One region of the Paludibacterium paludis genome, then DNA from elsewhere that is predicted to be linked to it. Evidence: predicted binding sites of a transcription regulator. Region 1 holds the regulator's gene; each other region holds the start of a gene.
The links. The regulator FNR, encoded in region 1, switches genes on or off when oxygen is low (the NO sensors DNR and NnrR bind a similar motif). The targets are predictions, from matches to a motif close to TTGATNNNNATCAA.

Region 1 (2,199 bases):
GCGGTTAAAGCCCAGACGCGCCAGCTCGAACACGGTATCGCGGCCGACCTTGCGCGGATCGATTTCGATCGAATACTCGCCTTCGGGCAGGAATTCGAAACGTGTCTTGAGCAAGGTCATCAACCGTTCCAGTTGTGCATCCGACAGGAACGTCGGCGTTCCACCACCGAAATGCAACTGAATGACTTTCTCCCGTTTGCCCAGCGCGGCGACAACCGCATCCACCTCTTTTTCCAGATAATCGAGGTAGGTATCCGCCTTTGACTTGTCTTTGGTGATGATCTTGTTGCAACCGCAGTAGTAGCAGACAGTGTTGCAAAAAGGTAAATGAGCATATAATGATATTGCCCGATTGCTTTGACCCAGTTGATGCTGGCCCAACCAGCGCAGATAATCGTCGGGGCCAAACGCGGCGGTGAAGCGGTCAGCCGTGGGATACGAGGTGTAGCGCGGTCCGGAGCAATCCAGACGCTCAATAAGCTCGCGATCGAATTCGCAGCTGTCCGGAAAAAACGGGTGGGTGGGTGTCATGGCGGTCCTGAACTGGAAAAACCTGTGGTGGACTGGTAAATTTGTAGAAAACGGATAAAATCCGCTTTGACAAGCGTCAAGCTTATTTACAAGGTTGCTGAAATACAGCATGAACGACCAAACGTTGATCCCGCTCCATACTCTCAAGGTAAGCTGCTCCAACTGCAGTCTGCGAGAATTGTGTCTGCCCGTCGGACTTAACCGCGAAGAGCTCGCCCAGCTCGACGCCGTCATCCGCCAGAGTCGCCGCCTCAAGCGCGGGGAGTTCCTGTTCCGCAGCGGCGAGAACTTCAAGTCCCTGTACGCCATCCGCACCGGTTTCTTCAAGACCTGTGTATCGAGCCAGGATGGTCGCGAACAGGTGACCGGCTTCCTGATGTCCGGCGAACTGATGGGTCTTGACGGCATATCCTCCAGCGTTCACGGCTGCGACGCGATCGCCCTGGAGGACAGCGAAGTCTGCGAGCTGCCCTTCTCCCGCATGGAGAGTCTCGGCCGCGACATCCCCAGCCTGCAGCACCATTTCTTCCGGTTGATGAGCCGCGAGATCGTTCGCGACCAGAACGTCATGCTGCTTCTTGGCAACATGAAGGCGGAAGAACGGCTGGCCGCCTTCCTGCTCAACCTTTCCCAGCGCCTGTCCAGCCGCGGCTTCGCCGCCAACGACTTCGTGCTGCGCATGAGCCGCGAGGAAATCGGCAGCTTCCTTGGCCTCAAGCTCGAAACGGTCAGCCGCACCCTGTCGAAATTCCAGCAGCAAGGCTGGATCACCGTCGACCACAAGCACATCCAGCTGGTGCTGCCGGAGCAGCTCAAGGAGCTGATCTCGGGCTGCGTACACGCCAACGGTCAGTAAGCGTCACGGGCGGGGTCCGCTCCGCCCGTACAGCTCGGCCAGCCGTTTCGCATCCGGCCAGCCTTCCGGCACCACGAATCCCCTGGAGACCTCTCTCCACGTTCCATTGTCTTCCATGATTTCGGCGACCATCGCCACACGATCGGCCCCCTGCAGCCGCGCGGCCAGCTCTCCCGCATCAAGACTTGCGGCTTGCCCGCCCCGCCAGGGCGACAGCCAGCGGCTCCGGTCAAGAATCACCCAGCGCGCCGCGGCGCCCCGGCAAGGCAAGGACTCGGCGCCTTGCCGCCACCAGCCGCCCAGCGTTCCCTCAGGATCCCCACCGCCGGCCCCGGCGAACAGCCCCCCCACCAGGCGCGCCGCGCTGCGGCATCCGGCAAACCCGTCAGGCAAGGCGCGCGCGCCCTCCGGCAGAGTCGGCAACGCCAATTGACGCTTCATCGCCAGGGTCTTGAGCTGCATGCCATCGCCAAGACTCGCGCCGACGCATTCCAGTGGTGACTCACCAAGCTTCAGATAGAATTTGCAGGCAAGCTCCAGATGCCATGGCTCGCCATCGAGCCAGAGCAGAAAATCGAACTCGCCGATCGTCATTCCGTTACCGCGCCGCACCTGTACGTTGCGGGCGGCAAGACGGGAATGCGACGAGGTATCGAACCAGAACGCCAGAAGATGCTCGGCATAACGACCAAGCCGGTTGGAAGGCGAGGCCGACAACCAGCGCTCAAGACAGCCTGGAGCGCGGTCGAGGCTTCGTAGCCGGCTCACCGCGTCGGGCCCCTGCAAGCGGACGGGATCGATGGCGTCCGCCA
Region 2 (2,199 bases), 1.2 Mb from region 1:
GCGGCGGCGATCAAGCCCGCGAGCGCGCCTGCGATGCCTTTCGTGGTGACATCCCGCGCCGGGCTTCGTGCCAGCAACCCGAGACAATAGGCCGCGCAGATGGGCAGCGCCAGGCCAAGGCAGAGGCCCGCAAGGCGGAACAGGGCGGGGGAGAAACCGAGCAGAAAGGCCGAGCACAGCGCCGTCGTGCCCGCTTGCAGGGGCCAGAACACCAGGTGGAACAGCATCGCGGGCCGCCGGTAGGCGACACCCGAGACAACGGCGAGTATCTGCAGCAGGGCGCCGAGCATGACGTTGCCGAGTACGCCGAGCGCCAGCATGTGCGTGACGGCGAGCGCGATGGGGTGGTATGGCGTCGCACCGTCCGCCGGCATGAACAGCAGTGTGGCGCCCGTGGCCATGAGCCAAACGGGTGCCACCAGAAAAAATGGCAGCGGCAAGCGCAACGGCGGCGCACTGTCATAAGACAGCCAGGCTTGCATCAGGGTTTTTCCAGATGAAGTGTCACGCCGCCATCGCCCGACAGATCGAAGCGATAGCGCATTCCCCGCTCCTCCAGCAGCGGCAGGAGCGGGCTCGGGAAATGGGGCAGGGTATAAGCGGCCGTGTCGCCGGAAACCATGGTGTCGGCCCGGTCCAGAATGATCTCCATCGGCTCGGGAGGGGGCAGATGGCGCAAATCAATGCTCATGCCGGGCCTCCCAGTCACTGATCAGCGCGTCAAGCCCGGTGACATGCTGCTGGCACATCGGGTAGAGAATGTTTTCTTCCTTCATGTTGTGCTGCTGCATGAGGATCAAGAGCGTCCCGCCGTGCCCCAGATAGACGTCAGCCGTTCGGGCGTCAAGGGCGCGGGACATGTCATGCAGGAGCTCGCGCATCTGGGCGTGTTCGTTTCGCATGACCATGGTCGGCCCATGTCGCATGCCGGTGGCCTGTTCGAACGCGGGGAACAGGCATTCTTCTTCCAGCACGAAGTGACGTTCCATATCGTCGCGGAAAGCGGCGAACGCCGATTCGGCCCCTTCCCAGTCCTGCTGGCGGGCCGTTGTCTCCGCGAGGGCGAAAAGTTCATCGCATTCACGGTGTTGCTGCAGCAGCGTGTGCTGGGCGGTCATGGGGAAGCTCCTGTCAGATGGGTAATGGCGGTGAGTGTGACGGTCGGGGAGGCCGGCGGGAATGATATGGATCAAGGCTTTCCGGATGGCGGGCGTCGGCCGGCTTTCAAACCCGGCGGCGTCATGGTAGGCTGCCGCCATGAATCCGTTTGTCCGTCTGGTGTGCGTGGTTGTCCTTGCCGCGTTCGCGCTGTTCGCGCGGGGGGGCGAGGGGCATGTTTCGCCGCATGGCGGACCTGCGACCTCGCACGTGTCCGATTCCGCGCATGCCGATTTCGATGACTGCTGCGATGCCGGTGCTCCGTGTCCGTCCGGCCCGGCTCACGAAAGAAGCGGCAACTGCGACGGCTTGTGCGCGTATGTCTGTGCTCCGGTCTTGCCGGCTCTTCCGGTCTGGAACCCTGCCACCCTTGCCGGGGGCATCATCTTCGCCGTGCCCCGTTCGGACGAAATGGCGGGCATCGACCACGCTCCTCCGCATCGCCCCCCTTCAATGGTTTGAAACGTTTCGAGCCCGCCACATATGGCGCGGCTGAGTGCTCCGTTTTTACCTGCCGATCGATTTATTGAAAGAGGGCTGTCATGTCCGTATTGCGTCTTTTCCTGTCCGCCGCGGTACTGTCCGTTTCCAGTTCCGTCGCCTTTGCCGCGATTCCCGCCACCGTTTACAAAAGCCCGACCTGCGGATGCTGCGAGGCGTATATCGCGTATCTCAACCAGCATGGTTTCAAGGTCAGGGCCATCAACAGCGATGATATGAACGGCATCAAGAAACGGTTGGGCGTAACGCCCGGCATGGGCAGTTGCCATACCGTAGAGATTGCAGGTTATGCGGTTGAAGGACATGTTCCTGTCGCGGCAATCAGGAAACTGTTGGTCTCCCGGCCGAAAGTGACCGGTATTGCCGTGCCCGGCATGCCGCAAAATTCGCCTGGCATGGGGGTCGAGCAACCCGGAGCCTTGCCGGTGTACACCATGACCCGCGATCAGCGTACCGACGTACTGTTCGGCCGCTTCTGACGACGCAGGAAACCAAACGGGGGAGCGTCCCCCGTTTTTTGATAGCCGAAGCGATGGAGGG
Region 3 (2,199 bases), 1.7 Mb from region 1:
GTGCGCGAACAGCGCCGTCGAGGCCCGGTGCTCCAGTCCGCCATAGAGATCCTTGCCGGCGAACAGCATGAATACGTAACGGTCGAAGGGGGCCGGTTCGCCGAAGAAACGGATCTGCCATTCACAGATTTTCTTGACATCGCGCGCCAGCCGCTTGAGGTCGGCCGAGAAGCGGCCGGACACGACGAACTCGTGCGGAACGCCGCAGGCCTTGAAGGTGACGCGTTCGAAAAGACCCATTTCCACCGGATGGTCGATCAGCTCGTCATAGTTGGCGGCGCGGTAGCGGCCGAAGGCGGTTTTCTTTTTGACGTCGACGGCGGGCAGAGCGGTCGCCACGCGCCAGTCGGCGTAGTCCTCGCCCTCGGGCGGTTGAATCTCGACCTCGCAGGGGCTGTTCTCGTAGCCCTCTGCCATCAGGAAGACGCTGGTGCCGTTGAAAAAGCCGCGTTGCGCGTCAAGCCAGGCGCCGCGCACGGACAGATCGAAGGCGTAGACCTGGTAGGTCAGCACCAGGGGGCCCTTCACCGGCGCCGCTTGCCAGGTGTGCTTGTCGAGTTTTTCCAGCGCGACGGGTTTGCCGCCGGAACGCGCGGCCAGTTTCACGATATGGCGCGAGAACTCGCGAATCATGTAGCTGCCGGGAATCCACGCGGGAAGCTGAAACACCTGGCCCTTTTTGGCCGGTTCCCTGACCGTTAGGGTAATTTCGTACAGGTGGGCTTCGGGCGACACCGGGTGGATACGATAATGAACAGGAACATTCATGTCGGGCTTACCTGATTGCGCATAAAAGCTATGATTCTAGCATCTGTTGTGAATGACGGTAGAGAGATATGGCGAGTTGATCCACGTCAAGGGTCGGGTCGGACATGACAATATAATCCACACAGGTGGTGCGGTCGTTTATTTCGACGGCATCCGCTCTGATTCGCTCCGGACGCTTTAGCCGACAGCCCGCAAGACCGCTTATGCAGTGGCCTGCACTGGGTAATTGATTTAGAATACGGCGTTGAATATACGGGGTAATAGCGCGACGTCGGGAGCACGGCCAAGGCGACACAAGATCGCCATGCGACGTGTTCAGGGCTCAAACGCTTGATTTATCTCAAGTTCGTAATGCTGGTGGCTGCCTCCTCTTTCCTTTCCGTGCAAATGGGGTGAAAAAGGCGGTTTTCAAGCTGCTCGGTTTTATCGTTCTGAGTTTGCAACCTTGGAGAAAACCTTAAATGGAAACGCAATCCACTTATAACTATAAGGTGGTGCGCCAGTTTGCCGTGATGACCGTGGTTTGGGGCATCGTCGGCATGCTGGTGGGCGTCATTATTGCGGCCCAGCTGGTGTGGCCCGAGCTCAATTTCGGGCCCTGGTTCCACTTTGGCCGCTTGCGCCCGCTGCACACGAACGCAGTGATCTTCGCCTTTGGCGGTTGCGGTCTGTTCGCCACGTCGTACTATGTGGTGCAACGGACCTGTAACGTCCGACTCATCTCCGACAAACTGGCCGCCTTCACCTTCTGGGGATGGCAACTGGTCATCGTGCTCGCCGCCGTCACGTTCCCGCTGGGGTACACGTTCGGCAAGGAGTACGCCGAGCTTGAATGGCCGATCAAGGTACTGATCACCATCATCTGGGTTGTGTATGCCATTGTGTTCTTCGGGACCATCGCGATCCGCAAGGTCAAGCACATCTATGTCGCGAACTGGTTCTACGGCGCCTTCATCCTGGCCGTTGCCCTGCTGCACGTCGTCAACAGCGCCTTCATCCCGGTGAGCCTGACCAAGTCCTACGCGGTCTACTCCGGCGCCGTCGACGCCATGGTGCAATGGTGGTACGGCCACAACGCCGTGGGCTTCTTCCTGACCGCCGCGTTCCTTGGCATGATGTATTACTTCGTGCCCAAGCAGGCCGGCCGTCCGATCTACTCGTACCGCCTGTCCGTGGTGCACTTCTGGGCGCTGATCTTCACCTATATGTGGGCCGGTCCGCACCACCTGCACTACACCGCCCTGCCTGACTGGACCCAGTCCGTCGGCATGGTGTTCTCCCTGATCCTGCTGGCGCCTAGCTGGGGCGGCATGATCAACGGCATCATGACCCTGTCGGGCGCCTGGCACAAACTGCGCACCGATCCGATCCTGAAGTTCCTGATCGTATCGCTGTCCTTCTACGGCATGTCGACCTTCGAAGGTCCGATGA

Region 2: JNO50_RS09560 (hemerythrin domain-containing protein) is a predicted target of FNR. The motif match lies at 1,180-1,193, and genes of this name have one in related genera.
Region 3: JNO50_RS15085 (M61 family metallopeptidase) is a predicted target of FNR. The motif match lies at 845-858, and genes of this name have one in related genera.

Annotation. Positions count from the first base shown of each region.
Region 1 is NZ_CP069161.1:891,012-893,210, reverse strand. It holds gene hemN (oxygen-independent coproporphyrinogen III oxidase) at 1-531, opposite strand, end outside; gene fnr (fumarate/nitrate reduction transcriptional regulator Fnr) at 641-1,387, shown strand; gene JNO50_RS03950 (DUF1853 family protein) at 1,391-2,199, opposite strand, start outside.
Region 2 is NZ_CP069161.1:2,112,624-2,114,822, forward strand. It holds gene JNO50_RS09550 (hypothetical protein) at 1-482, opposite strand, end outside; gene JNO50_RS09555 (DUF2249 domain-containing protein) at 482-691, opposite strand; gene JNO50_RS09560 (hemerythrin domain-containing protein) at 681-1,118, opposite strand; gene JNO50_RS09565 (hypothetical protein) at 1,258-1,620, shown strand; gene JNO50_RS09570 (DUF411 domain-containing protein) at 1,701-2,138, shown strand.
Region 3 is NZ_CP069161.1:3,275,239-3,277,437, reverse strand. It holds gene JNO50_RS15085 (M61 family metallopeptidase) at 1-768, opposite strand, end outside; gene ccoN (cytochrome-c oxidase, cbb3-type subunit I) at 1,230-2,199, shown strand, end outside.